Regions from separate parts of the Paenibacillus sp. FSL H8-0548 genome, predicted to be linked through region 2. Evidence: predicted binding sites of a transcription regulator. Region 2 holds the regulator's gene; the other holds the start of a gene.
The links. Region 2 encodes CtsR, which represses protease genes until heat stress. Its sites were predicted from a motif close to ATGGTCAATAAAGGTCAAACA; they were not measured.
Positions count from the first base shown of each region.

Region 1: clpP (ATP-dependent Clp endopeptidase proteolytic subunit ClpP) is a predicted target of CtsR. The motif match lies at 9,807-9,827, and genes of this name have one in related genera.

Region 1 covers NZ_CP152049.1:214,670-229,576, reverse strand. The annotation lists gene rnr (ribonuclease R) at 1-278, opposite strand, end outside; gene secG (preprotein translocase subunit SecG) at 449-685, opposite strand; gene MHI37_RS01100 (sugar phosphate isomerase/epimerase) at 785-1,561, opposite strand; gene eno (phosphopyruvate hydratase) at 2,246-3,538, opposite strand; gene gpmI (2,3-bisphosphoglycerate-independent phosphoglycerate mutase) at 3,565-5,106, opposite strand; gene tpiA (triose-phosphate isomerase) at 5,108-5,866, opposite strand; gene MHI37_RS01080 (phosphoglycerate kinase) at 5,908-7,092, opposite strand; gene gap (type I glyceraldehyde-3-phosphate dehydrogenase) at 7,264-8,268, opposite strand; gene MHI37_RS01070 (sugar-binding domain-containing protein) at 8,354-9,403, opposite strand; tRNA gene MHI37_RS01065 (tRNA-Arg) at 9,638-9,712, shown strand; gene clpP (ATP-dependent Clp endopeptidase proteolytic subunit ClpP) at 9,903-10,487, shown strand; gene MHI37_RS01055 (HPr family phosphocarrier protein) at 10,962-11,231, opposite strand; gene whiA (DNA-binding protein WhiA) at 11,441-12,370, opposite strand; gene MHI37_RS01045 (YvcK family protein) at 12,377-13,363, opposite strand; gene rapZ (RNase adapter RapZ) at 13,376-14,263, opposite strand; gene MHI37_RS01035 (ROK family glucokinase) at 14,362-14,907, opposite strand, start outside.
Region 2 covers NZ_CP152049.1:6,749,067-6,763,973, reverse strand. The annotation lists gene pcrA (DNA helicase PcrA) at 1-1,586, shown strand, start outside; gene ligA (NAD-dependent DNA ligase LigA) at 1,650-3,653, shown strand; gene MHI37_RS28630 (bifunctional diguanylate cyclase/phosphodiesterase) at 3,733-5,952, opposite strand; rRNA gene MHI37_RS28625 (16S ribosomal RNA) at 6,358-7,912, shown strand; tRNA gene MHI37_RS28620 (tRNA-Ala) at 8,020-8,095, shown strand; rRNA gene MHI37_RS28615 (23S ribosomal RNA) at 8,297-11,228, shown strand; rRNA gene rrf (5S ribosomal RNA) at 11,386-11,502, shown strand; gene MHI37_RS28605 (CtsR family transcriptional regulator) at 12,503-12,964, shown strand; gene MHI37_RS28600 (UvrB/UvrC motif-containing protein) at 13,001-13,525, shown strand; gene MHI37_RS28595 (protein arginine kinase) at 13,554-14,633, shown strand; gene clpC (ATP-dependent protease ATP-binding subunit ClpC) at 14,636-14,907, shown strand, end outside.

The sequences.
Region 1 (14,907 bases), 820 kb from region 2:
TCGCCATGGTTTTTGTCATCCGGAATTAGAAATCCGAAGCCCTTGGCATGCGATTGCAGCTTGCCTCGGATCAAATTCATTCGTTCTGGCACACCATAATGATCATTAGGCGTTCGAATGATTTTCCCTGCATCCTCCAGTTGATTCAGCAGTTTAAGGAACTCCTTAAACTCCGCTGCGCCCTCGATACCAAAATGCTTCTCAAGCTCCTGGTACGTCATCGGCTTGTACGCCGTTTCTTTCATAAATTCAAGCAGTTCATGCTCGTAGTTGTTCATTATTATTTTTTCTCCTCATACACCCGTTGAAGTACTCTATTGTCTTTTGCAACAGGTTGATAGATTATCATATAACATGTAGTATACACGAAATAGATGCTTAACATCCGCGAATATGTTGAAAATACAAAAAAAGCGAGGAATATCCTCGCTTTCTGCATGTGTATCCATTATTGTTTTACGAAGTAAGAAACAACAAGCGCCAATACAAAGAAACCAACTGCCAGACCAACTGTCAAGCGCTGCAAGAACAAATCCAAACCGCGCGCTTTCTGTTTGCCGAACAGGTGCTCAGCACCGCCCGTAATTGCTCCGGACAAGCCTGCACTCTTGCCTTTTTGCAATAATACAACAGCAATAAGGCCGACAGAAAATATAACGAGCAAGATCTTCAATAAGATTTCCATTTATTCCACCTCCAGCATAGGAGCTCCGTAAAAACACGTAGATTTAGTGTACCATAGTTGGACACATATTACAATAGGACATGCTTTTAATCCCACTTTTTATACAAAACCTTGTGATTGTAAATATTTAAAACTATTTTCGGCACTCTCTAGTGAACTGGATTCGAATTGCTCTTGCTCCACAAACATAAACGAGACGTCAGCAGACTCCACTGCATTTAACAGTTGTGAATATCCAACCTCCCCTTTGCCAATTTCAGCATCGATCCTGCCCTTTGAAAAATCCTTCAAATGTACGGTAGGCACTCGTCCTTTATATTTTTCCAAATACTTCGCCGGGCTGTGGCCCGCCATATATATCCAGCCTAAATCGAATTGCATAACCAACAGATCAGGCGGCACCTTCTTTAAAATATGATCGATAACAGGCTCGTCATCGACCAGCTTAAATTCAAAATCATGATTATGATAACTATATTGCATGCCTGCATCCTTCACCTGCTCGCCGAGCTGGGTTAGCTTCTCAATCAGATAATCAACACTTGATACCGTTGGATGCTCTGGAAGCGGCCCCCAAGGTGTAACGACGTAGGACAAGCCAAGCTCCTTCGCATATTTAATTTGTCCTGCAAAATCTGATTGCATATGCTTCGTATCACTAAAGTTAATGGGAACATGTACAGATGGCGCAAGTAGCCCAAGCTCGTCGAGCTTGCTCTTTAGCTCGCTAACAGGTGTTTTAAAATATCCCGTAAATTCGACCGCTTTATATCCGATCTTCGCTATCTTCTCTAACGTACCCAAAAAATCAATTTCCGTCTGATCTCTAAGGGAATACAACTGAATGCCTACCACCGGCTTCGCCAATCTGAACACCACCTTATATAAAATAGCTCATATTTTATCAATTAGAATCATTGTTCCCTCATTTCTCAAAAAACCAACCAAGGTGAAACGGCTGTCGCCGTCCTTTTGGCGATGGCACGTTTCATTCCGGAGAAATATAGAGAAAGTATGGCGAAATGATATACTTTCCTATATTTCAAGGTGAAACGGCTCTCGCCGTCCTTTAAAAGCAAAGCTTGTTTCGTGGTGGTAGCGAAGCGATTAGTTCATTCTTTCTCCGGTTCTTAAGTAGGCGTGCTCGCCTACTGGGTTTATTTATAAAATAGCACTATAGGACGAAGCTACGCTGCACTTTCTACAACGTAATCGACATTAATTGCCTAACTGGACACGTACATTGCAGTTTCTGCAATAGACTTCCTATTATAGGCCCATTTCCGATGTTTTGAAGCTAATTCTACTGCAATATTACATTGTAACCGTCTGAAACCGCCCTCTTATGAGGTTTCTAATGTAAGAAGTGCAGTCTAAGCTGACTCTCCTTACATTAGCGAGGACTTTAGTGCATAGTGCATGATTTCTTGTCTAAAGACAAGAAGCTTCTCGCAAAAATATAGGCGAAGTATACATGTGAAACGTATACTTCGCCTATATTACAAAAAAGAAGGGTATGCCTACTAGGCATACCCTTCTTTACAAGCCGCTATTTGCGTCTTATTTAAAGTTTTTCAAGTTATAGAATGCTGATTTACCAGCGTATTGTGCAGTTGAGCCCAGTTGATCTTCGATACGAAGCAATTGGTTGTATTTTGCAACGCGGTCCGTACGGGACGGTGCGCCTGTTTTAATTTGACCAGCGTTTGTAGCTACAGCGATGTCAGCAATTGTGCTGTCTTCGCTCTCGCCTGAACGGTGAGAGATAACTGCTGTATAACCTGCACGCTTAGCCATTTCGATTGCATCGAAGGTTTCAGTAAGCGAACCGATTTGGTTAACTTTAACTAGAATGGAGTTACCCACGCCTTTGTCGATACCATCAGATAGACGCTCAGTGTTCGTTACGAACAGATCGTCGCCAACGAGTTGTACTTTACCGCCAAGTTTCTCAGTAAGCAATTTCCAACCATCCCAATCATCTTCGGAGCAGCCATCTTCGATTGTAATAATCGGATATTTGTCAGCCCATGAAGCAAGCAGGTCAACGAACTCAGCAGGTGTAAACGATCTGCCTTCGCCTGCAAGCACGTATTTGCCGTCTTTGAAGAATTCAGTAGAAGCAACGTCCATACCAAGGAATACATCAACGCCTGGCTTGTAGCCTGCGCGCTCGATAGCGGAGATAATTGTAGTAATTGCTTCTTCGTTTGAACCAAGGTTAGGAGCGAAGCCGCCTTCGTCGCCTACAGCTGTGTTAAGACCTTTATCATGCAATACAGCTTTCAGGTTGTGGAAGATTTCAGCGCCAATGCGAAGCGCTTCTTTGAAGCTTTCAGCACCAACAGGAAGAACCATAAATTCTTGAACATCGATGTTGTTGTCAGCATGCTCGCCGCCGTTGATGATGTTCATCATTGGAACTGGCAATACTTTAGCGTTGAATCCGCCAAGGTAAGTGTAAAGAGGTACATCAAGCGCGTCAGCAGCTGCGCGAGCTACTGCCATGGAAACCGCTAGAATTGCGTTAGCACCTAGCTTAGCTTTGTTAAGAGTACCGTCAAGCTCGATCATTTTGCGGTCGATAGCAACTTGATCAAGAGCATCTAGACCAATGATTTCAGGAGCGATTTCAGTGTTTACATTTTCAACAGCTTTAAGTACGCCTTTACCAAGGTAACGGGATTTGTCGCCATCACGAAGCTCAACAGCCTCGTATGCGCCTGTGGAAGCGCCGGATGGAACGATTGCGCGGCCTTTGCCGCCGGACTCAAGAGATACTTCTACTTCTACAGTTGGGTTTCCGCGGGAATCAAGCACTTCACGTGCGTATACATCAACGATAATTGACATGAGAGAAAACACTCCTTTTAATGGTTTTATTTTGGATTAATCAAGGAAACGCCAGTCATTTCAGAAGGCTTAGCCAGCTCAAGCAACTCAAGAATCGTCGGCGAGATGTCGGCAAGAATGCCGCCATCACGAAGCGTTTCTCCTGCTCTTGTTACGATAAGCGGAACAGGATTTGTCGTATGCGCCGTAAACGGACGGCCATTCTCGTCAAATACCATATCAGCATTACCGTGATCAGCCGTAATGATGCAAACGCCGCCTTTGGCCAGCACCGCTTCCACTACTTTGCCTAGGCACTCATCCGTCGCTTCAACCGCTCTGATCGTAGGCTCCAGCATGCCGGAGTGCCCTACCATATCAGGATTGGCAAAGTTAAGAATGATGGCGTCATGCTTGTCTGACTCAATCTCGCGAACCGTAGATTCAGCAAGCTCATATGCGCTCATCTCCGGCTGTAGATCGTACGTTGCAACTTTAGGGGAATTAATAAGCACGCGAGTTTCGCCTGGAAGCTCATGATCGCGGCCGCCGCTAAAGAAAAACGTGACATGTGGATATTTTTCTGTTTCAGCCGTACGCAGCTGTGTCTTGTTGTTTTGAACGAGTACCTCGCCAAGCGTATTATCAAGGTTCTTTGGTGAATACGCAACGAATCCGCCCACGGTTTCACTGAATAGCGTCAAGCAGACGAAATACAGATTAACAGGGTGATTCTCCCCACGGTCAAAGCCGCGGAAATCCTCATTCGTAAAAACTTGAGACAACTGAATCGCACGGTCTGGACGGAAGTTGAAGAAAATAACAGCATCCTCAGATTCCACAAGACCAACTGGCTTGTTAACCCCATCTACAATGACCGTTGGCATAACGAATTCATCATAAACTGATTTCTCGTAGGATTCAACTACAGCCTGAATGGGATCGTAGTATTGAGGGCCTTCACCGTAAACCATAGCACGGTAAGACTTCTCCGTACGTTCCCAGCGTTTGTCGCGGTCCATCGCATAGTAACGGCCTTGTACCGTAGCAATACGGCCTACGCCAACCTCTTCGATTTTCGCTTGCAGACGTTCCAGATAGCCTTTGGCACTGTCTGGAGATACGTCGCGGCCATCTAGAAAGGCATGAATGAATACGTCCTCGAGCTGTTCCTTCTTCGCTAGGTCAAGCAGAGCGAACAAGTGCTCAATATGGCTGTGCACACCGCCATCAGAAAGCAAGCCGTACAAATGCAGCTTCTTGCTGTTGACTTTGGCATGGCGAACAGCGCCAAGAATCGTTTCATTATCGTAAAACTCACCGTCACGAATCGATTTGCTGATGCGAGTCAAATCCTGATACACAATACGGCCTGCGCCGATATTCAAGTGGCCAACCTCGGAGTTGCCCATTTGACCCTCCGGCAGTCCAACGGCTTCGCCAGACGCTGTGAGTGTAGTATGCGGATATGTCGCCCAATAACGATCGTAATTCGGTTTTTTCGCTTGTGCCACGGCATTGCCTGTAACATCATCGCGTAGACCAAAGCCATCAAGAATAATAAGCGCTACAGGTTTTGGAGCAGCCATTTTACTTGGCCCCCTCGACCAGTGCGATATATGAAGCTGGCTCTAGGCTTGCGCCGCCAACAAGTGCACCGTCAATGTCAGTTTGACCCATGTATTCAGCAACGTTATTTGGTTTCACGCTGCCGCCGTATTGGATACGTACAGCATCTGCAGTCGCTTGGTCATACAGACCTGCAACAACGCCGCGGATATATCCAATAACGTCTTGTGCATCCTCAGAAGTAGAGGATTTGCCTGTTCCAATTGCCCAGATAGGCTCATAAGCGATAACGACTTCAGCCGCTTGTGCTGCAGATACGCCCGCAAAAGCCGCTTCTGTTTGCACTTTGCAAACTTCTTTCGTTTGGCCAGCTTCACGCTCTTCCAGCTTCTCGCCTACACAAACGATAGGAAGCAAGCCGTTTTTGAAGGAAGCATGAACCTTCTTGTTTACGATCTCATCGGATTCCGCAAAATAAGCGCGACGCTCGGAGTGACCGATAATCACGTATTTCACACCAAGATCCTTCAGCATAACGCCGCTGATTTCGCCTGTAAAAGCACCATTGTCTTCAAAGTGAACGTTTTGCGCTCCGATCGCGATCGAAGTGCCTTTCGCTGCTTCAACAAGTGCAGGAAGCGTTGTGTATGGTGCGCAGATCACGCTCTCTACACCGTCAACCTCAGCCTTGCCTTTAATTTCAGAGAAAAAAGATACCGCCTCGGATACCGTTTTGAACATTTTCCAGTTACCAGCAATAATCGGTTTTCTGTTGCTCATTCGAATTCCTCCTCATTGTGAGTTTTATAGGGTTGAAGCTATTATTTATCGTTAAGTGCGACTACGCCAGGAAGAATTTTGCCTTCCATAAACTCTAGGGAAGCACCGCCGCCTGTCGAGATGAAGTCCATCTTATCAGCAAGATGGAATTTCTCTGCTGCTGCTGCGGAATCGCCGCCGCCAATAACTGTATAGCCTGCTGTTTCTGCGCATGCATTAGCAACTGCTAGTGTACCGTGGGAGAAAGGCTCGATTTCGAATACGCCCATAGGTCCGTTCCATACCACTAGTTTCGAGTCTTTAATTACATTTGCATAAAGCTCACGTGTTTTTGGTCCGATGTCAATGCCTTCCCAATCAGCAGGAATGCTGTCAATGTCAACGATTTGCGTGTTGGCATTAGCGCTGAAATCATCCGTTACTACGATATCTACCGGAATCAAGAAGTTTTTGCCGAGCTTTTTCGCTTTTTCCATGAACTCAAGAGCCAGATCAAGCTTGCTGTTATCTACAAGTGATTTGCCGATTTCATGACCTTGCGCTTTGAAGAATGTATAGGACAAGCCTCCGCCAATAAGCACGTTATCAGCAATTTCAAGCATTTTGTCAATGACAGCAATTTTGTCTTTTACTTTAGAGCCGCCAACGATTGCTGTGAAAGGACGCTCAGGCGTATTCAACGCTTTGCCAAGCACTTCAAGCTCTCTTTCCATAAGAAGGCCAGATACTGCAGGTAGAATATGTGCAATGCCTTCTGTAGAAGCGTGAGCGCGGTGAGCCGCACCGAATGCATCGTTTACGAATAGGTCAGCCAGATTAGCCAAAGCTTTCGCAAATTCTGGATCGTTTTTCTCTTCGCCTTCATAGAAACGCACGTTTTCAAGCAGCAACACATCGCCGTTTTGCAGCGCCGCAACTTGAGCTTCAACCTCTGGGCCGATGACGTCGTTAGCTTTAACTACTTGTTTAGCAAGCAGCTCAGATAGACGCTCTGCAGAAGCATTGTGACGAAGCTCTTCTACCACTTGACCGTTCGGACGACCAAGGTGGCTTGCTAGAATAACTTTTGCGCCTTTTTCGATCAAGAAATTAATCGTTGGAAGTGTTTCACGGATACGTTTGTCATCCGTAATTTTGCCATCTTCAAGCGGCACGTTGAAATCAACGCGTACAAACACTCGTTTACCAGCTAGTTCTGCTACATCACGTACACTTTTCTTATTCATCAATGAAACCTCCCGAGTAATTGGTATGGAAAGGTATAGATATAGGACAAAAAAAAGAAGGGCGCTCCTTCAAAGAAGAAACGCCCCCATGATTTACGACTCTAGAAGCCGCAAATCAAAGACCTCTGCTCCCGCATGCGCGAGATGCCGCGGTCCGTCCGCCTTCTTTGCTTACAGACCTTTGCTAGCAATGTAAGCAGCAAGATCAACTACGCGGTTTGAGTAGCCCCACTCGTTGTCGTACCAAGAAATAACTTTAACCATGTTGCCTTCAACAACCATAGTCGAAAGACCATCGATTGTGGAAGAAGCAGGGTCGCTGTTGTAGTCGCTTGATACAAGCGGCAATTCATTGTAGTTCAAGATGCCTTTAAGCGGGCCTTCAGAAGCTTCTTTGAACGCTGCGTTAACTTCTTCTACAGTAACGTTAACTTTAAGCTCAGCAACTAGGTCAGTTACGGAAACGTTAGGTGTAGGTACACGCATAGCCATACCATTCAATTTGCCTTTAAGTTCTGGAAGAACCAGTGAAACAGCTTTTGCTGCGCCAGTGGAAGAAGGAATAATGTTCTCAGCAGCTGCACGAGCACGACGCAAGTCTTTGTGAGGAACATCAAGAACGGATTGGTCATTTGTGTACGAGTGAATTGTAGTCATCATACCTTTAACGATTCCGAATTTGTCGTTCAATACTTTTGCGAAAGGAGCTAGGCAGTTTGTTGTACAAGAAGCGTTGGAAATAATGGTATGTGCCGCAGCGTCGTATTTATCTTCGTTAACGCCGATAACCACTGTAATATCTTCGTTCGTTGCAGGAGCAGAGATGATAACTTTTTTAGCGCCGCCTTGCAAGTGAAGCTCAGCTTTTTCTTTAGCTGTGAAAATACCAGTTGATTCAACTACGATTTCAACACCTACAGAAGCCCAAGGAAGATCAGCTGGGTTGCGTTCTGCAAATACTTTGATTTCGCGGCCGTTTACAAGAATTGCGCCTTCTTTAGCTTCAACTGTAGCATCAAGTACACCGTGAGTTGTATCGTATTTAAGAAGATGTGCCAGTGTTGCAGTATCCGTAAGATCGTTTACTGCCACGATTTGAACATCAGAATTGTTCAGTGCTGCGCGGAATACGTTACGGCCGATGCGACCAAAACCATTAATACCAACTTTTACCATTTTAATTTCCTCCTAAGCGATTTAAAAGATTATTGTATATATTTCAAAATGTTTTGCGTGCACCCCGAAAGCTGCCTGCAAAGCATTATGATTCCGTGTTGCTCTTCTCTTGCTCGATCAAGGCTACAATTTCTAGCGCCGCAGCTTCATCCGTTATGAGTACATCATTGTGACCGAAGCGCATAATGGCTGCAATAGCCTCGGCCTTGCTCTTTCCGCCGGCTACGCCTATAACAACTTCAGTGTTAACAATATCCTCTAGTCGTAACCCCACCGTCTGCATTTTGTGCACGACAGCGCCTTTACGGTCAAAATAAAACCCGAATGATTCAGCGAGTGCACCCTCAGACTCCATTGCGTCAATAATCGCTCGGTCAAGCCGCCTGCGTCTTGCCATAACCATAGCATCCCCGATTCCATGTACGACGATGCGAGCACTGCGGATGACATCCACAATCTCCTTGATATTCGGCTCCTGCATAATGGATTCGAATGCTTCCTTACCTAAATGATCTGGCACGTGTAGAAGCCTGTATTGCGCCCCTGTGCCCTTTGCCATCATGGAGGCAATAGTATTCGCTTGATAGTCCAAACTCTCTCCTAGACCGCCCCTAGCCGGTACGAACAGGTTCGTCTTCAGCTGCGAGGAGCTGATCAATTGACTCGATAGCTGCGCAATAGTTGTTCCGCCAGTGACCGCCACTACATCATTAGGCTGCATAACCTTACTAAGCACCTGGCTGCCAGCGCGGCCGAGCTCTCGCTTCGTCTGTGCAGAAACTTCCGAATCCCCTGCGACGACAACGACCTGCGACAAACCATAATGGCTGCGTATCGCTTCCTCAAGCTCGGATATACCGAACATGATCTTATAGAATGGCTCGAGCTGTTCTAATAATTGCTTGCCTGAATCGCTAATTCGCATGCCTGACGAATAAATCTCGAGCAGTCCCTGCGCTTTCAGAAAATCAGTCTCCGCCCGAAGCATACGCTCTGTCATCGATAACGCCGACGCCAACGTTCGACGACCAATTAAATCCGACAACATCACTCGATGTAATATGGAATATCGTTTCTTCATGACGTCGAGCAGATCAGGTACAAGCTGCTGCTGCAGTTCAACGATCTGACGCATCTCTCATCCTTCACTCCATCGGCTTACAGCGTATTCGGTAATATTTCGTTGGACTCATTATGTCCCGCGGTATCATTTCAAGTCCCACCTTTAGTTTATCGGAAATATGCCATTGAAGCAAGTAGCGATTTACGAATGAAAACGATTTCTGTCACATTTTCACAAAATTAATTTTAGAACTTCCCTTGCTTTAAAAGTTTTAATATCATATAATCATTTTTGCGACTATTTTCTGCGCCCGTGGTCCAATGGATATGACGCAGCCCTCCGAAGGCTGAGATCTAGGTTCGATTCCTTGCGGGCGCGCCACCATAACTTTTCAGCCGCTTCGGCTTGCAATTCCTATAATGATACATATGAGCCGCTCCTATACATGGGGGCGGTTTTTTTGTTGGAATAGACTTGTTTGACTATCTTTGACTTTTGACTTTTCATCCGTTATTATAAAAATACGATTTAACCATTCATTGTTTTTTTGAGGAGGGGGCTTACGTTGGATATGAATTTCGTTCCTATGGTTATTGAGCAAAACAATCGGGGTGAGCGTGCGTATGACATTTACTCTCGCCTATTGAAAGACCGCATTATTTTTCTTGGATCAGGTGTAAATGACGTGGTGGCCAACTCCATCATCGCTCAATTGCTATTCCTGGCAGCAGACGACCCTGAGAAGGACATTTCTCTTTATATTAACAGCCCCGGCGGTTCGATCACGGCAGGCATGGCTATCTATGATACGATGCAATACATTAAACCGGACGTTTCTACGATCTGTGTAGGAATGGCCGCTTCCATGGGTGCTTTCCTGCTAACAGCCGGTGCGATTGGCAAACGTTACGCGCTTCCTAATAGCGAGGTTATGATTCATCAGCCGCTCGGCGGTGCTGAAGGCCAAGCAAGCGATATCGCCATTCGTGCAAAACGTATCATCGGCATGCGCGATAAGCTCAATGCCATTCTTGCTGAGCGCAGCGGACAACCGATTGAGCGCCTCGAGAAGGATACCGACCGCGATTACTTCATGAGTGCTGCTGAAGCCAAAGAATACGGCTTAGTCGATAAGGTTATCGAGAAGCTTGCCTAGAATCATACAAAACAATCAAAAAAAGAGCAGACCGGTAATAACCGGAGCTGCTCTTTTTTTCGTGATTCGGTGACTAACCCTTATAGATCTTAAAAGAACAAAAATCACCCTTACGGGTGATTTGCAATCGCAGACGCGTCAGCTCACACTTCTAACGGAAACCAAAGACGCTAAATCACCTTTATTGTGCGTTTCAAGATTGTAACGGAAACACGGGCCTCTATTTGCACCCTACCTGCCCGGTCTCGCTTCATTTCTGCGGAATAGCGTCTCCCACTTCCGTTAAAATATGATACTAACCAAAAATGGAGCTTTAACGTCTCTGGTTTCCGTTAGCTTTCGTTATCCGCTCTCCGGTTGCTGACGCAGCATCGTTATCAACAAATTCGGAGAATGTATCATTTCCTAAACAATCAAAAAAAGAGCTGCCGCCGCAAGTCCATAATGAACCTGCGTGACTTCTCCCCCTTCTTTTTACTGGTTCTCCAGCTCTTCTTTGCTGACCAAAGCGACTAAAGCGTTTACAGCCTGCTCTGCGTCCGAACCCTCAGCACTTATGGATACTTCAGTACCCGAACTGATCGCTAAGCTCATAATCCCCATAATGGATTTAGCGTTTACTTTTTTCTCGTCTTTCTCTACGAATACTTCGGAGGAAAATTTGTTCGCTTCTTGTACGAATAATGCTGCAGGTCTTGCATGAAGTCCCGTCTTAAGACGAACAACAACCGGAAGCCTTGTCATGGAAACCATACCCCCTATATTTTACTCAATCATTTGTATGCGGCACAAGCATTAACGACTCTACTTGCCGTCTTCTGGCTGCAAAAAACTCTTTTCCGGTTCATGAATAAGTCAGCATCAGCTATTATGCTTAGCATACTTACTCCTCTTTATTAAAGTCATTTTGCATTATTATATCATTATACCAGCTCATGCACTAGGATAAAAGTTCAGACACCACGGATTTTTTCCGCGAGCTCATCGATTTTGCGCAAACGATGATTTACACCTGATTTACTGACCTTTCCTTTAAGCATTTCGCCGACCTCTGTCAGATTCATATCGGGGTGCTGCATTCTAACCTCAGCAACTTCCCTCAGCTTGTCAGGCAGACTGTCGAGTCCTACTTCACGCTGCAGAAGCTTAATATTTTCAATTTGACGAACAGCTGCTCCGATTGTTTTATTCAGGTTGGCCGTTTCGCAATTGACAATTCGATTGACCGAATTGCGCATGTCGCGCATGATTCGAACATCCTCAAATTTGAATAAAGCTTGATGCGCACCGATAATATTAAGGAGCTCGATAATTTTCTCGCCCTCTTTGATATAGAAAATAAAACCCTTTTTACGTTCAATGCATCTCGCATTCAGATCAAATTTATTGGCAAGACCAACAAGTGATTCACAATGCTCCTCATACATCGAAGATATTTCAAGATGATAAGAAGAGCCTTCCGGATTATTCACCGAGCCCCCTGCAAGAAAAGCTCCGCGCAAATAGGAACGTTTACAGCAGGGCTTGCGAATAATTTCCTTATCGATGCCAAGGTTGAACATGAAGCCTTCAGATACAATCTTGAGCTCACTCAGTAATTCCTGTACTCCCCCAGGAATACGTACGATATACACATTATTTTTTTTGAGTCTCATTTTCTTGCGGACAAGCAATTCAACGTGAATCTCATAATGCTTTTTGAGCAGGGAATAAATTCTTCTTGCTATCGCGGCATTTTCCGTTGAGATGTCCAAAACGACTTTGCGGCTAGATACGCTAACCGAACCATTCATCCGTATGAGCGCGGACAGCTCCGCATTCTCACAACAGCTGTCCGCTTCTATTAAGGTCAGCTCTTTCTTTGTTTGTGCCGCAAATGACATGATGTTTCACCTCTTTCGTAACATCCAGTTCTCTACTAGCTTATAAATATGATGGCTTAAACGTTCGGCATCATGCCGAAGAAACGTACGGAACAAAACAAGACGATCAGCGATAACCTCATAACCCTTCTCCGTTACCGCATCTAAATCCAAATGGACCGCTTTCGCGCCTAGCTCCGCATACCTGCTCTCGATCTGTGGCGGAATTTCTCCGTTATTCACAATGACGTAGTCGAATAAATGATGGCCAATGTGAGCATGAACCGCATCCAAATGATCACCCACGGAGAAATTATCCGTTTCGCCTGGCTGCGTCATCACATTGCACACAAACAGCTTCACAGCTTCGGATTCCAATATCGCAGCAGCAAGCTTTGGTACAAGTAGATTAGGAATAATACTCGTATATAAGCTGCCTGGTCCGATTAGAATAGCATCCGCCTGCTCTATAGCCTCAACTGCCTCTGGAAGCGGCTCGACGTCTGTCGGCTCCAAAAATACTCGTTTGATGACCTTTCCTGACTTCGGAATCATCGATTCCCCCGTGATGATCGAGCCGTCTACCATCTCTGCTTTCAGCACGATAGCTTTGCCCGCTGCAGGCAGCACTCGGCCCCGCACCGCAAGAACTCGGCTGAGCTCGCGAACACCCGTAACGAAATCTCCGGAAATGTCGGTCATCGCTGCAAGCATGAGATTTCCGAGACTATGGCCTGCCAAGCCTGGTACGGTTTTGAAACGATATTGCAGCACCTCAGTGAGCAAGGGCTCCGCATCCGCTAAAGCCATGAGCACATTGCGAATATCTCCTGGCGGTGGAATTTGCAGCTCATTGCGTAAAATGCCGGAGCTGCCGCCATCATCGGCAACCGTTACGATAGCCGTAATATCAAGCGGCTTCTCCTTGAGCCCTCGAAGCATTACGGAGAGCCCTGTACCGCCGCCAATGACGACAATCTTCGGGCGTCTCAGTATTTTGGTTCTACTCTGCATTCTCTCACCTCGTCAATGCTTGTCACGTTCGGCATCGCGATGGCTGACACGCACTCGCTCCGTATCACTGCTGCCGAGCATGCGTCCCAGATATTCAGCAATAGCAACGGAACGATGCTTCCCGCCAGTACAGCCAATTCCGATAACAACCTGACTTTTCCCTTCCTTGCGATAAAGCGGAATAAGGAATTGCAGCATGTCTAGCAGCTTAGTTAAAAATTGCTGCGTTTCAGGCCATTTCATGACATATTCGTACACTTCAGGAGTTTGGCCCGTATTGGGACGAAGATGCTCGATATAATGCGGATTTGGCAAAAAACGCACATCATAAATGAGGTCAGCATCAATCGGAATTCCATATTTAAAGCCGAAGGAAGTTACATTTATCGATAGATTGTTTTGCTCCAGGTTCGTGAAATGGGAAATAATCCGTTCCTTCAAGTGCGCTGGCTTCAAAATACTCGTATCGATCACCTGTGAAGCCCAGCCCTTTAAATCCTCCAGCAGGCGTCGTTCATTACGAATGCCTTCAAGCGGCATACCGTCAGGTGCAAGCGGATGACGGCGGCGACTTTCTTTATATCGCTGTACGAGCACTGCATCTGTTGCATCCAAGAACAATATTTCACAGCTAAGCGTATAATGCTCTTTAATATAGGCGAGTGATTCGGACAATGCCGTGAAAAATTCCCGTCCGCGCAAATCAATGACGAGCGCAACGTTTCCGATCTTGCCATTCGATTGCTCAATTAGCTCTGCAAATTTAGGTATAAGAACAGGCGGTAAATTATCTACGCAGAAAAAACCGAGATCCTCCAGGCTTTGGACAGCAATCGTCTTACCTGCGCCAGACATCCCGGTAATAATGACAAGCTTCGCTACTGTTGCCGGCGTTTCCATAATAAACCTCCTAAAGACTTTGCGTAGCAAAGTCACTTCGTAAGGATATGCTTAGACTTTGCGGAGCAAAGTCTCTTCGTAAGGATATGCCTCTTAACCTAGCCTCTTAAAATAAGGCCAGCCGCGCCAACAACGCCAGCGTTGTTTCCAAGCGTAGCTGCTACGATTTTCACATTTTCCTTTGCTTGATCCTGTGTATACTTCTCGAATACTTCCCGAATTTGATCGAATAGGAAATCTCCTGCTTTAGATACGCCGCCGCCAATAATGAAGTATTGCGGGTTCAATATGATCGCGATCATCGCCATCGATTTTCCCAAATAATAAGCTGCGCGATTAACGATGCGCATCGCGACCTCGTCGCCTGCTTTCGCTGCATCCAGAACGTCCTTCGCCATGATGTCTTCCACTTGCGACAAAGAAGTACGATCGCCGCGTTCAACAGCGTCCTTCGCCATACGAATAATGCCCGTTGCTGAGGACACGGTCTCTAAACAGCCCATTTTCCCACAGCCGCAGCAAATAGCTTCAAGATCAGGCACAATAGCCATATGGCCAAGCTCGCCTGCCATTCCCTTGTAGCCCTCAACAATTTTGCCTTCTATAATTATCCCGCCGCCGACTCCTGTACCAAGCGTGTAGCA
Region 2 (14,907 bases):
AGGGCGATTATCCTGAGGCGCGGACGATTATGCTGGAGCAGAATTATCGCTCTACGGCGAATATTTTGGATGCAGCGAATGCAGTCATTAAGCTAAACAGCGGCCGCAAGCCGAAGAAGCTATGGACGGATCAAGGCGCGGGCGACCTCATTGCACTTTATCAAGCGGATACGGAGCATGATGAGGGTTATTTTGTAACTGGCGAGATTCGCAAAAATGTGCATAATGGTCAGAAGTTTGCCGATCATGCGATTCTTTATCGGACGAATGCTCAGTCACGGGTAATAGAGGAAATTTTAATCAAATCGGACATTCCATATCAAATCGTCGGCGGAATTAAGTTCTACGATCGCAAAGAAATTAAAGATCTGCTCGGTTATTTGAAGTTGGTTTCTAATCCGGATGATGATATCAGCTTGGTGCGTATCATTAATGTGCCGAAACGTGGAATAGGTGATACGACCGTGGGGAAGCTTGCGGATGAGGCGGCAAGGCGCGGGACGTCGATTTATCGGGTATTGAACAATTTAGGCGAGGTCGAGGTGAATGGCCGCACAAGAACACTGCTGCGCGAGTTTTATGATATTATCGACAACTTGACGCGTATGGTTGAATATTTATCGGTGACAGAGCTGACGGAGAAGGTGCTTGAGCTGTCCCAATACCGGATGGAACTCCATCAGGAGAATACACTTGAATCCAAGGCGCGTCTTGAAAATATTGACGAGTTTCTGTCCGTTACGATGGATTTCGAGAAACGCAATGAAGATCGGACACTCGTCGCTTTTCTAACGGATTTGGCTCTCATCGCGGATATTGATTCATTGAATAAAGACGAGGAAGAAGCTGAGAAGAATAAGAATGCCATTACGCTGATGACAATGCATAGCGCGAAAGGGCTTGAGTTTCCGATTGTCTTCATTATTGGCATGGAGGAAAGTGTATTTCCGCACAGCAGGGCGCTTGCTGACAATGAGGAGCTGGAAGAGGAGCGGAGACTTGCTTACGTTGGAATTACCCGCGCTGAGAAGCGGCTGTATTTGACCTGCGCGCGTATGCGGACGTTGTTTGGCCGCACGAACAGCAATATGCCCTCACGCTTTCTGCAGGAAATACCGGAGAGCGTGAGAGAAGGGGCTTCAAGCGGCAGCGGCGGTTACTCGCGCGGCGGCAGTGCTCGAAGCGGTGGCGGCGTCAGCGTCACTGGCGGTATGGGTGCGGCGGCGCAGGGCGGAGCTGGCCGCGGTATGGCAGGGCGCGCGCCGGCGAGCGGCGCGCCTGGCTCAGGAGGCCGTTCCCCGGGATTCGGGGGAACGGGCCCAGCCGCGACGAGCGGCAGAGGCGGCGTGCGGGTTAGCACGCCGCTTCAGGACGCCGCACGGGCGGCTCAGGGAAGCGGTGCAGCGGGTGATGCCGCTGCTGGAGGCTTTGCTGCGGGTGAGCGAGTGTCACATGGCAAGTGGGGAATTGGCGTTATCGTCTCCGTCAAAGGAACGGGCAAGGACATGGAGCTTAATATCGCATTCCCTGCCCCTGTCGGCATTAAGCGATTGCTTGCAGGCTTTGCACCGATAACGAAGGTATAGGGGTTATCAGCTATTTTGGACGATTAGAAGGAGGAGCCGCCCGTGAACGCTCAATTAGAGAGAATGCAGCAGCTCGTTGCGATTATAACGGAGCATAATTACAACTATTACACCTTGGATCAGCCAGCGATAAGCGATGCTGATTATGACATGCTGTATGACGAGCTGGTGGCGCTGGAAGCGGCAGCTGGTGTTGTTTTGCCGGAATCGCCTACTCAGCGAGTAGGCGGAGAGCTGCTTAAAGGCTTTGAGCCTTACAAGCATCGCGCTCGTCTATGGAGTCTGGATAAGGCGCAAAATGCCGAAGGCATAATGACTTGGAATACAAGGCTTCTCAAAGCGATTGCTGACTATAATGCCAAAAATCCCGAAATTGAGCCGCTGCCGCAGCCGACTTATGCTGTTGAGCTGAAGTTTGATGGACTCACGCTTAATTTGACGTACGAGGATGGCCAGCTGGTACAAGCGGCAACACGCGGCAACGGTACGGTAGGCGAAGGCATTTTGCAGCAGGTTCGCACGATTCGTTCCGTACCGCTCACGATTCCTTTCACCAACGGTATTATCGAGGTACAGGGCGAGGGCATTATGCAGCTGTCGGTGCTTGCGAAATATAACGAAACGGCGATTGAGCCGCTCAAAAATGCTCGCAATGCGGCTGCAGGAGCGCTTCGCAACCTTAATCCCAAGGTGACGGCAGAGCGAAAGCTGAATGCTTTCTTCTATAATATCGGTTATACCGACGGGATCGCATTTGAGAATCATCAGGAAATGCAGCAGTTTCTTAAGGACAACCGCTTTAAGGTTAATCCGTATGTGACCTATCAGAGCACAATTGAAGAGGTTCAGGAAGAGTTGCTTCGGGTAACCGAGCAGCGCGAGCAGCTGGATTTTCTAATCGATGGCGCTGTCGTCAAGGTTACGGATATTCGGACAAGGGAAGCGCTTGGGTATACGGATAAGTTTCCGCGCTGGGCCGTTGCTTTTAAGTTCGAAGCAGAAGAGACAACAACGGTATTGGAGTCTGTATCCTGGGAGGTCGGCCGTACAGGCAAAATAACGCCGGTTGCTCGCGTGGAGGCGGTCGAGCTGGCAGGTGTGACCGTTCAAAATTGCACACTCAACAATATCGGCGACATTGAACGCAAAAATCTGAAGTTCGCGCTTGGCACACTTGTGACGATCCGCCGCTCGAATGACGTTATTCCGGAGATTCTGGGGAAAGCCGAAGAAGAGCCTGGTGAGGAAATTGTATTCCCGGCGTCATGTCCATCCTGTGGAACGGTGCTTGAGCAGCGTGGCGCCCATTTATTCTGTTACAATAAACTAGGCTGCCAGCCGCAAATTATTGGGCGGATTACGCATTTTGCCTCGCGTGATGCGATGGACATTGACACGTTCAGCGTCATGACGGCAGACCAATTATACAAGGATTGCGACGTTCATGATCCTGCAGATTTATATGCGCTGACCTATGATGATCTGATTAAACTAGAGCGCTTTGGGGAGAAAAAGGCGCTTAAGCTGCTTGCAGCCTTTGAGAAATCAAAGGACCGGGAGCTGTCCTCCTTCTTGTTTGCACTAGGCATTCCGAATACGGGCAAGGCGACTACAAAAATGCTGGCTGATCACTATGGCAGCCTGGATGCGATTATGAAGGCGGAAGCTGAGGAGCTTGTGGCGCTTCCCGATATCGGCGGTATTGTCGCCGAGAGCATTGTCGGATATTTTAGAGATCCCATTATTCTTGCAAGCATTGCTAAAATGCGGGAGCTAGGTGTGAAGGCAGAAGCGGAGCAGCAGCTGGCAACAAGAAATGATAGTGTGTTCAGTGGAAAAACCGTCGTGCTCACTGGAACATTGCCGACGATGTCACGAGATGAGGCGGCGAAGCTTCTAGAAGCCTGCGGTGCCAAAATTTCAGGCAGCGTATCTAAGAAAACGGACTTTGTCGTTGCAGGTGAGAGCGCTGGAAGCAAGCTGACGAAGGCTCGTGAGCTTGGCATTACCGTAATAGAAGAAGAAGCCGAGCTCATGCGCTTGTTAAGTGAGACGGTCGATCTATAACCATAAAGCGTCAGGCCGGAGTCCAGCCTGACGCTTTTTTCGTATTGGGTTCCCATACCTATCGCTGCCCTTGTCACGCTTAATGCTGTTCAACGGCATCAAGGCTAGGGAATTCTAGTGCTAACAGTGCCCTTGTCTGTTCGGCAGGAACAGGACGCGAGAAGAGATAGCCCTGCAGTCGATCACAGCCAAAAGCGGCCAATTGTGCGTGTTGGGAGACTTGCTCTACGCCTTCGGCAAGTACGTCTAGCTTAAGGCTGTGAGCCAGCTCAATAATAGAATGAACGATGGAGCCTCCGGTCGTTTCTTTCGACATTTCTCGAATAAATGACTTATCTATCTTCAGCGTATCAAGCGGAAGCTTCTGCAAATAATGAAGCGAGCTATAGCCCGTTCCAAAATCATCAATTGCGATGCGAACGCCCAACGTTTTTAGCTTGTGCAGCTTATGTATCACTTGCTCGGTGCCTTGCAAGCCGATGCTCTCGGTAATCTCCAGCTCAAGCAGGGAAGGAGGAAGCTTGCTTTCCTCTAGAATCAATCGGATCGTCTCAAATAAGCGATCATCCTGGAATTGCTTCATAGAGATGTTGACGGCAACCGTAACAGAAGCCAATCCTTCATCTATCCAGCTTTTTGTTTGAAAGCAGGCCTCCCGTAAGACCCATTCACCTAGCTTCGTAATCATGCCCGTTTCCTCGGCAAGCGGGATGAACTCAGTTGGCGATATGAGTCCACGTTCAGGATGTTCCCACCTCACAAGCGCTTCCAGCCCTGTGATCCTGCCTGTGGCAGCGTCAATTTGTGGCTGATAGTGCAGGGTAAACTCTTTGTTCGTTAATGCCTCTCTTAGTTCTTTTTCCATCGTAGTTCTTCTAATAATGGCATCATTCATCTCGGAATTGAAAAGTAGTGTACCGTTCTTGCCTTGCTCCTTTACCCGGTACATGGCAATATCCGCATATTGAACGAGCTGCTCAAGCTCAGTTCCATGGTCTGGGTATAAGCTGATCCCTATGCTGACCGTAGCATGGATAATATGATTTTCATAAATGACTGGCTCGGTGACGGTTTCCTGAACGTGAAGCGCTAGCTGCTCTGCTTCTTCCGCGTCCGAATCGGAAAGCAAGATGATGAACTCATCGCCGCTAAGTCTAGAAATAATCCCCTTGCTGCCGATACAATTTTGTATTCTTATTGCGGTTTGTTTAAGGAGCCAATCTCCCGCCTGATGACCCAGTGAATCATTGATGAGCTTGAAGCGGTCCAAATCAACAAACAAGAGAGCGAAGGATTGTTTAATTTCTGTATTAGAGTAGCTATGTATAGTTTCAGTCAAGGTTTCGAAAAAATGATGACGATTGGGAAGACCGGTCAAGGTATCGAAATAGGCAATGTGCCGAATTGTATCCATAGACTGTTTTTTTGCAGTAATGTCTTGCGCAATAACATAGACGCCTACCAGCTGTTGATCGACAGTGATCGGTATAATGGTAGTTTGCAGATAGACAGCGGCTCCAGACTTATGGGCGATAGTAGTTTCTCCGTGCAGCGTATTGCCTGCTTTAAGCTCAGAGAACGAATCGCGAGAAGACTTCTTTAACGAGTGGCTTATTAAATCATCGAAGGTTTTTCCTTTGAGCTCAAGCCAGATAAAGCCGGTAATTCTCTCCATTGCGGGATTCACGCTCAGGAGCTGTCCATCGAGATTGAACCAAAAGACAATATCCGGATTATGCTCATACAAAGATTTAAAACGCTGCTCGCTTACTTCAAGCCGTTTCTCTGCCCATTTGCTTTGTGTAATATCATGGATAACCAGCATATAACCCTCTAGGGTTTGTAAAATATGAATAGGCTTTCCGGTTATCTGGACGATGCTGCCAGCCTTGCCTTCGTTCGGCACTAGCCAAAGCTCCTGAGTAATAAGATGCGCTCCTTGCAAAAGCTGCTGCAATGGTTCGTTATTGAATGGGAGTTTTGTAACACCATTTACGTGAAAAAAAGCAGGCGAGCTTCCATTCTTGCTTCCACTACTCATTTGGTAGCCGTATTTGGCTGCGGCCTCATTATGCTGGACAAGCTGCCCATCCAGTCCAAAGATGACAATCCCCTCATCCATATGATTAAATAGAAGCTTACTGCTTGGATGATATAGCTTGCTGCAAAACTTCTTTCTAATATAGTAAAGAATAATGAAAACCAGTAAACCGGCAGACGGGGCAATAACGATATAATTATCCCAGTGGGAACCCGGGAGCCAGAGGGGCAAAAGTGCCGCATGATGAATGTAAAACAATATGGACACACTCCCTCGTTAGTTTTGATGTTCTGGGATTACTTACTTGCAAGTAGAGATATTATTCATCATGTTAAATTCATTGAGAATGATTGTCAATTAAAACGGTAGTATGTAAGTTGACGTGAAAAGAGAAAGTTCGACAAAATGTAAAAAATTACAACTTGTATTATGGTTTTGAAAGTGATATATTATTTCTTGTCGCTTCTGAGGCATACCAAAACAAGCATAAGCAACACAAACAAATGTGAAACGAATGCTTGACAGTGTCGAATGAAGATGATAATATAGTTTCTTGTCACCGACAAAATGTGACAAACAAGTTCTTTGAAAACTGAACAAATGGATCACGTCGATCCGATAATGTTTTAAATAGCTAGTTTAGTATTGAGCAAGTCAAACACCAAAATGGAGAGTTTGATCCTGGCTCAGGACGAACGCTGGCGGCGTGCCTAATACATGCAAGTCGAGCGGAGTTGATGAGATGCTTGCATCTTTGATACTTAGCGGCGGACGGGTGAGTAACACGTGGGTAACCTGCCTTTAAGACTGGGATAACATTCGGAAACGAATGCTAATACCGGATACGCGGCTTGATCGCATGATCGAGCCGGGAAAGATGGAGCAATCTATCACTTAAAGATGGACCCGCGGCGCATTAGCTAGTTGGTGAGGTAACGGCTCACCAAGGCGACGATGCGTAGCCGACCTGAGAGGGTGATCGGCCACACTGGGACTGAGACACGGCCCAGACTCCTACGGGAGGCAGCAGTAGGGAATCTTCCGCAATGGACGAAAGTCTGACGGAGCAACGCCGCGTGAGTGATGAAGGTTTTCGGATCGTAAAGCTCTGTTGCCAGGGAAGAACGCTTGGGATAGTAACTGCTCCCAAGGTGACGGTACCTGAGAAGAAAGCCCCGGCTAACTACGTGCCAGCAGCCGCGGTAATACGTAGGGGGCAAGCGTTGTCCGGAATTATTGGGCGTAAAGCGCGCGCAGGCGGCCTTGTAAGTCTGTTGTTTAAACTTGGGGCTCAACCCCAAGTCGCAATGGAAACTGCAAAGCTTGAGTACAGAAGAGGAAAGTGGAATTCCACGTGTAGCGGTGAAATGCGTAGAGATGTGGAGGAACACCAGTGGCGAAGGCGACTTTCTGGGCTGTAACTGACGCTGAGGCGCGAAAGCGTGGGGAGCAAACAGGATTAGATACCCTGGTAGTCCACGCCGTAAACGATGAATGCTAGGTGTTAGGGGTTTCAATACCCTTGGTGCCGAAGTTAACACATTAAGCATTCCGCCTGGGGAGTACGGTCGCAAGACTGAAACTCAAAGGAATTGACGGGGACCCGCACAAGCAGTGGAGTATGTGGTTTAATTCGAAGCAACGCGAAGAACCTTACCAGGTCTTGACATCCCTCTGACCGCTCTAGAGATAGGGCTTTCCTTCGGGACAGAGGAGACAGGTGGTGCATGGTTGTCGTCAGCTCGTGTCGTGAGATGTTGGGTTAAGTCCCGCAACGAGCGCAACCCTTGATCTTAGTTGCCAGCACTTTGGGTGGGCACTCTAGGATGACTGCCGGTGACAAACCGGAGGAAGGTGGGGATGACGTCAAATCATCATGCCCCTTATGACCTGGGCTACACACGTACTACAATGGCCGATACAACGGGAAGCGAAACCGCGAGGTGGAGCCAATCCTATCAAAGTCGGTCTCAGTTCGGATTGCAGGCTGCAACTCGCCTGCATGAAGTCGGAATTGCTAGTAATCGCGGATCAGCATGCCGCGGTGAATACGTTCCCGGGTCTTGTACACACCGCCCGTCACACCACGAGAGTTTACAACACCCGAAGCCGGTGGGGTAACCCGCAAGGGAGCTAGCCGTCGAAGGTGGGGTAGATGATTGGGGTGAAGTCGTAACAAGGTAGCCGTATCGGAAGGTGCGGCTGGATCACCTCCTTTCTAAGGAAATACCCGGACCCGTTGAGGTTCGGATACAAATTATCGGTATATGACGCTTTGAGCGTAAGACGTGAAAACCATTTGTTCAGCTTTGATGGAATTTGTATGGGGCCATAGCTCAGCTGGGAGAGCGCCTGCCTTGCAAGCAGGAGGTCAGCGGTTCGATCCCGCTTGGCTCCACCAACAACTTTTATCAATTGCACCTTGAAAACTGGATAACGAAAGAAAAGAATTGCTGAAACATCCTTTAAGCTGTTTTTATTGTAAGCGAAAGGTGTTCGAGATTGTTCCGACTTCTTTTTGTTTTGTTTCAACCATTTGATGTCTTAGGAGATCAGAGAAACAAAAGGAAAACGGCGGGCAAGCCGAATCACCTGAGCATATGGTTAAGCTAGTAAGAGCGCACGGAGGATGCCTAGGCACCAGGAGCCGAAGAAGGACGTGGCGAACAACGATACCGCCCCGGGGAGCCGTAAGCAGGCATTGATCCGAGGATTTCCGAATGGGGAAACCCAGCTGCCGTAATGGGCAGTTACTCTCAACTGAATACATAGGTTGGGTAGAGGCATACCAGGGGAACTGAAACATCTAAGTACCCTGAGGAAGAGAAAACAATAGTGATTCCGTCAGTAGCGGCGAGCGAACGCGGATTAGCCCAAACCAAGGAGCTTGCTCCTTGGGGTTGTAGGACGTCTCACATGGAGTTACAAAGGTGTTTGGTAGGCGAAGAGGTCTGGAAAGGCCCGCCAGAGCAGGTAAAAGCCCTGTAACCGAAAGCAAGCACTCTCCGAGACGGATCCTGAGTACGGCGGGACACGAGAAACCCCGTCGGAATCCGGCAGGACCATCTGCCAAGGCTAAATACTCCCTGGTGACCGATAGTGAAGCAGTACCGTGAGGGAAAGGTGAAAAGCACCGCGGAAGCGGAGTGAAAAAGAACCTGAAACCGTGCGCTTACAAAAAGTCAGAGCCCGTTAAATGGGTGATGGCGTGCCTTTTGTAGAATGAACCGGCGAGTTACGATCACGTGCAAGGTTAAGTCGGGAAGACGGAGCCGTAGCGAAAGCGAGTCTGAATAGGGCGAATAAGTACGTGGTCGTAGACCCGAAACCGTGTGATCTACCCCTGTCCAGGGTGAAGGTGCGGTAACACGCACTGGAGGCCCGAACCCACGCACGTTGAAAAGTGCGGGGATGAGGTGGGGGTAGCGGAGAAATTCCAATCGAACTCGGAGATAGCTGGTTCTCCCCGAAATAGCTTTAGGGCTAGCCTCGAGGAATGAGCGTCGTGGAGGTAGAGCACTGATTGGGTGCGGGGCCCGCCAAGGGTTACCAAGTCCAGTCAAACTCCGAATGCCATAGACGTGCTACTCGGGAGTCAGACAGTGAGTGCTAAGATCCATTGTCAAGAGGGAAACAGCCCAGATCATCAGCTAAGGTCCCCAAGTGTGTGTTAAGTGGGAAAGGATGTGGAGTTGCAAAGACAACCAGGATGTTGGCTTAGAAGCAGCCATCATTTAAAGAGTGCGTAATAGCTCACTGGTCGAGTGACTCTGCGCCGAAAATGTAACGGGGCTAAACACACCACCGAAGCTATGACATGTACCTTAGGGTACTTGGGTAGGGGAGCGTTGAATACGGATTGAAGTTGGACCGTGAGGACTGGTGGACTGTATTCAAGTGAGAATGCCGGTATGAGTAACGAAAAGACAAGTGAGAATCTTGTCCGCCGAAAGCCTAAGGGTTCCTGAGGAAGGCTCGTCCTCTCAGGGTAAGTCGGGACCTAACGCGAGGCCGAAAGGCGTAGTGGATGGACAACAGGTTGAAATTCCTGTACCACCGAAGATTGTTTGAGCAATGGGGTGACACAGAAGGGCAGTGACGCGGACTGATGGAATAGTCCGTCTAAGCAGTGAGGCTGATCGATAGGCAAATCCGTCGATCATAAGGCTGGGCTGTGATGGGGAGCGAAAATTACAGTAGCGAAGGTCATGTACTCCGGCTGTCAAGAAAAGCCTCTAGTGAGATCTAGGTGCCCGTACCGCAAACCGACACAGGTAGGCGAGCAGAGTATGCTAAGGCGCGCGGAAGAACTCTCGTTAAGGAACTCGGCAAAATGACCTCGTAACTTCGGGAGAAGAGGTGCCTCGGTAGGGTTTATAGCCCGAGGGGGCCGCAGTGAAAAGGCCCAAGCGACTGTTTAGCAAAAACACAGGTCTGTGCGAAGCCGTAAGGCGAAGTATACGGGCTGACGCCTGCCCGGTGCTGGAAGGTTAAGGGGAGCGGTTAGGGGTAACCCGAAGCTGTGAACCGAAGCCCCAGTAAACGGCGGCCGTAACTATAACGGTCCTAAGGTAGCGAAATTCCTTGTCAGGTAAATTCTGACCCGCACGAATGGCGTAACGACTTGGGCGCTGTCTCAACGAGAGATCCGGTGAAATTTTAATACCTGTGAAGATGCAGGTTACCCGCGACAAGACGGAAAGACCCCATGGAGCTTTACTGTAACTTGATATTGAACTTTGGTACGATCTGTACAGGATAGGTGGGAGCCTACGAAGCATGAGCGCCAGCTTGTGTGGAGGCACCGTTGGGATACCACCCTGATCGTATCGGAGTTCTAACCTAGAACCGTGAAACCGGTTCGGGGACCGTGTCAGGTGGACAGTTTGACTGGGGCGGTCGCCTCCTAAAATGTAACGGAGGCGCCCAAAGGTTCCCTCAGAATGGTTGGAAATCATTCGCAGAGTGCAAAGGCATAAGGGAGCTTGACTGCGAGACCTACAAGTCGAGCAGGGACGAAAGTCGGGCTTAGTGATCCGGTGGTACCGAATGGAAGGGCCATCGCTCAACGGATAAAAGCTACCCTGGGGATAACAGGCTTATCTCCCCCAAGAGTCCACATCGACGGGGAGGTTTGGCACCTCGATGTCGGCTCATCGCATCCTGGGGCTGAAGTAGGTCCCAAGGGTTGGGCTGTTCGCCCATTAAAGCGGTACGCGAGCTGGGTTCAGAACGTCGTGAGACAGTTCGGTCCCTATCTGTCGCGGGCGCAGGAAATTTGAGAGGAGCTGTCCTTAGTACGAGAGGACCGGGATGGACGTACCGCTGGTGTACCAGTTGTTCCGCCAGGAGCACCGCTGGGTAGCCAAGTACGGACGGGATAAGCGCTGAAAGCATCTAAGCGCGAAGCCCCCCTCAAGATGAGATTTCCCAGTATGTAAGACCCCTTGAAGACGACGAGGTTGATAGGTTCGGGGTGGAAGCACAGCAATGTGTGTAGCTGACGAATACTAATCGGTCGAGGGCTTATCCTAAACACGTTTACTGTGACCCATACATCCAGTAGACAGCAGCATAAAGGTTCAGCAAACCTAACTTTCGTATCCAGTTTTCAGGGCGCAAACACCTTGAAGGACTTTGGTTGGATCTTTTCTGAGGAAGCTCAGGAAGGTCATTCAACGAAAAATCCAGTTTGGTGGCGATGGCGGAGGGGAACCACGCGTTCCCATACCGAACACGACCGTTAAGCCCTCCAGCGCCAATGGTACTTAGACCGCAGGGTCTTGGGAGAGTAGGACGTCGCCAAGCACGAGAGACCTATCGCATGTGATGCGATAGGTTTTTTGTTTTCTATAATTCCAAATATTAATAATGAATGTGTATATAAGTTGAACCAGAATATTACTTTTTGGGTGCTGTACGAGTAGATCGTTCTAACGGGTCGCTGCTGCAGCCAGATTCTTTGATCTCCTTAGACATTCAAAGGTAAGAATTGGGCTGCAAAGGAGAATACTTCGTTTCTCCAGAACGATTTTCTCGATGTATAGGAAACTATGGATTCTCCAAACCTGTTGATAACGATGCTGCATGAGCAGCCAGTGAGGGGATATCGAAAGCTAACGGAAACCAGAGACGCTAAAGTGCCATTTTTGGTTAGCGTCACATTTTAACGGAAGTGGGAGACGCTATTACGCAGAAATGAAGCGATATCGTGTATATTTTGTACAAATAGAGGCCCGTGTTTCCGTTACAATCTTGAAACGACATATATAGGCGATTTAGCGTCTCTGGTTTCCGTTAGAAGTCCGAGCTGACGCGTCTGCGATGTGCAATCACCTGTAAGGGTGATTTTGTTCCTTCAACTTGGTTCAACTACTATAGATGGAATTCCTCCATCTATTTCATACTGGAAAGTGAACAACGTAATTTTAGCGGGACAAATTCCATCTAATATTCATTGCATTTATAAATGTGAGGTTCAACTTATATAATTCGAATGTAAGTTTATTTTCAATATGGTTTCGACGCTCGTTCGTAATGCCTGTAAGGCAACGGATAGAGCGTTTTTCTGCTTTTTTGTGACTCTCTATGTATAAACTGAGAGTATCCGCACCAAGCTAATACAAAAAATGAATTGAAGTGAGCACTTGACCTTTTTTGAAAATTGCATATAATAAAATCAAGGTCAAAGAAAGTCAAAGTCAGTTGTCCGAATATTCGGTGTATGACAAAATTGACTGAGAAGAAATTAATGATTATTATGCTTCATCCTTAGCTTTATTGGTTATTTCTCAGGGAGGTTGGTGGTTTGCGAAACATTTCCGATCTCATCGAACAGTATTTAAAGATGATGCTCCAAGATAGCACAGAGGGCGCAGTCGAAATTCAACGCAATGACTTAGCTGACAAATTTTCTTGTGTACCGTCGCAAATTAATTATGTAATTAGTACTCGCTTTACAATGGAGAAAGGATACATGGTTGAAAGTAAGCGCGGCGGCGGAGGCTATATCCGAATACAACGGATTGAACTTCCGGCTCTGAAGGCGATTCAATTCCATATCGAGGAAACGGTTGGGGAATGTGTCGATCAAAGTGCGGCGGAAGGACTTATTTATCAGTTGGAGGAAGCAAATCTTATTTCGAAGCGTGAAGGAAATTTACTTCGAGCAGCGGTTCATCGTGATACAATCGCGCTCAAGCTTCCGCTGCGGGATGAAATGAGGGCTAGGCTTCTAAGAGCTATGCTGATCTCTTTACTGGTCAAATAAAGCGATGCCGTGATACCGAGAGGAGGGATCCTGCTTTTGTATTGCCAGGAATGTGGTAAGAAACCAGCAACGCTGCACTTCACAAAAATTATTAACGGTGATAAAACTGAATTTCATATATGTGAATCCTGCGCTCGTGAGAAGGGCGAAGGCATACCAGGCGCGCCAAACAGCTTCTCGATCCATAGCTTATTATCAGGGCTTCTAGATTTTGAGCATTTAGGGAACTCAGGAGCTGTGGGCGGTAAAAAACAACCAGTGCTGCAATGTGAGGAATGCGGGTTAACCTATACGCAGTTCAGCAAGATTGGACGCTTTGGCTGCAGCACCTGCTATCAGGCTTTTGCGGAAAAGCTTGATCCACTTCTCAAACGTGTCCATAGCAGCACCGTACACAGTGGTAAAATACCTAAACGCTCAGGCGGACAAATTCAGTGCAAGCGTGAGATCGAACAGCTGAGGCGGGATTTGCAAGCCAAAATAGAGCATGAAGAGTTTGAGAGCGCAGCTCAGCTGCGTGATCGAATACGTGAGCTGGAGCGCCAAATTGCAGACCTCTAGGCTGGCATAGAAGGAGTGAGTAAACCTCTTGACTAAGCATCGATTCTCACAGCACGCGCTTAGCGAATGGATGAAGGATCTCGGTCCAGAATCTGAAATCGTCATTAGCAGCAGAGTACGCGTTGCTCGTAATTTACGTCATCAGCCTTTTCCATTGCTTGCGACGAATCAGCAATCCAAGGATGTGATGGATCAGCTGACTGAGGTTAGCCAAAGCGGCAAGCTGCAGTCGATTGGTTCATTTGAAACCATTATATTGTCGGATTTGAGCGAGCTTGATAAAAGGGTACTAGTAGAAAAACATTTAATCAGTCCCAGCTTAGCGAATGAATCCGAGTGCGGGGCTGTTATTTTAAGCAATAATGAATCTGTAAGCATAATGATTAACGAAGAAGATCATTTGCGCATTCAATGTCTATATCCCGGTTTTCAAATCCAGGAGGCATGGACGTTGGCCAGCGGAATCGACGATATTTTTGAGGAAGCAGCAGATTATGCTTTTGATGAGAAGCGTGGTTATTTAACCACATGTCCGACTAATGTTGGAACAGGTATTCGAGCTTCTGTCATGATGCATTTGCCGGCACTCGTACTCACTTCACAAATTAATCGTATTTTATCGGCAGTAACACAGGTTGGCTTAGCGGTAAGAGGGCTGTACGGAGAAGGCAGTGAGGCGCTTGGAAATTTATTTCAAGTGTCTAACCAAATTACATTAGGCCAGTCTGAAAACGAAATTATTGACAATCTTTATAGTGTTGCCAGGCAAATCATCGAACATGAGAAAGCGGCTCGCAAGCGGCTCATGCAAGAGTCGCCACTGAGGACGGAGGATCGTGTGAAACGATCTTATGGTATTTTATCCTATGCTTCAATTATGGATTCCAAGGAATCGGCACAGCGATTGTCGGATGTGCGGCTTGGTGCGGATCTCGGTATTTTAACGAATGTAACACCACAAATGTTGAATGAGCTTTTGGTCATGACTCAGCCCGGATTTTTGCAGCAAACCTTCAATGAGAAGATGAGCCCGGAGCAGAGAGATCTAAGAAGAGCAGAACTCATACGCAAACAATTGCGTGGTGAAAAAGGCCATGGGGGTGCATGAATATGATGTTTGGAAGATTTACGGAGCGAGCACAGAAGGTGCTGGCATTGGCGCAAGAGGAAGCAGTACGCCTTGGACATAATAACATTGGTACGGAGCATATTTTACTTGGTCTTATTCGTGAAGGTGAAGGAATAGCGGCTAAGGCTCTTATTGGGCTCGGTCTTGGACTTGAGAAGATTCAAGATGAGGTTGAAGCGCTAATCGGACGCGGGCAAGAGCAGCCTAACAACATCGCTTATACGCCGCGCGCGAAAAAAGTAATTGAGCTTTC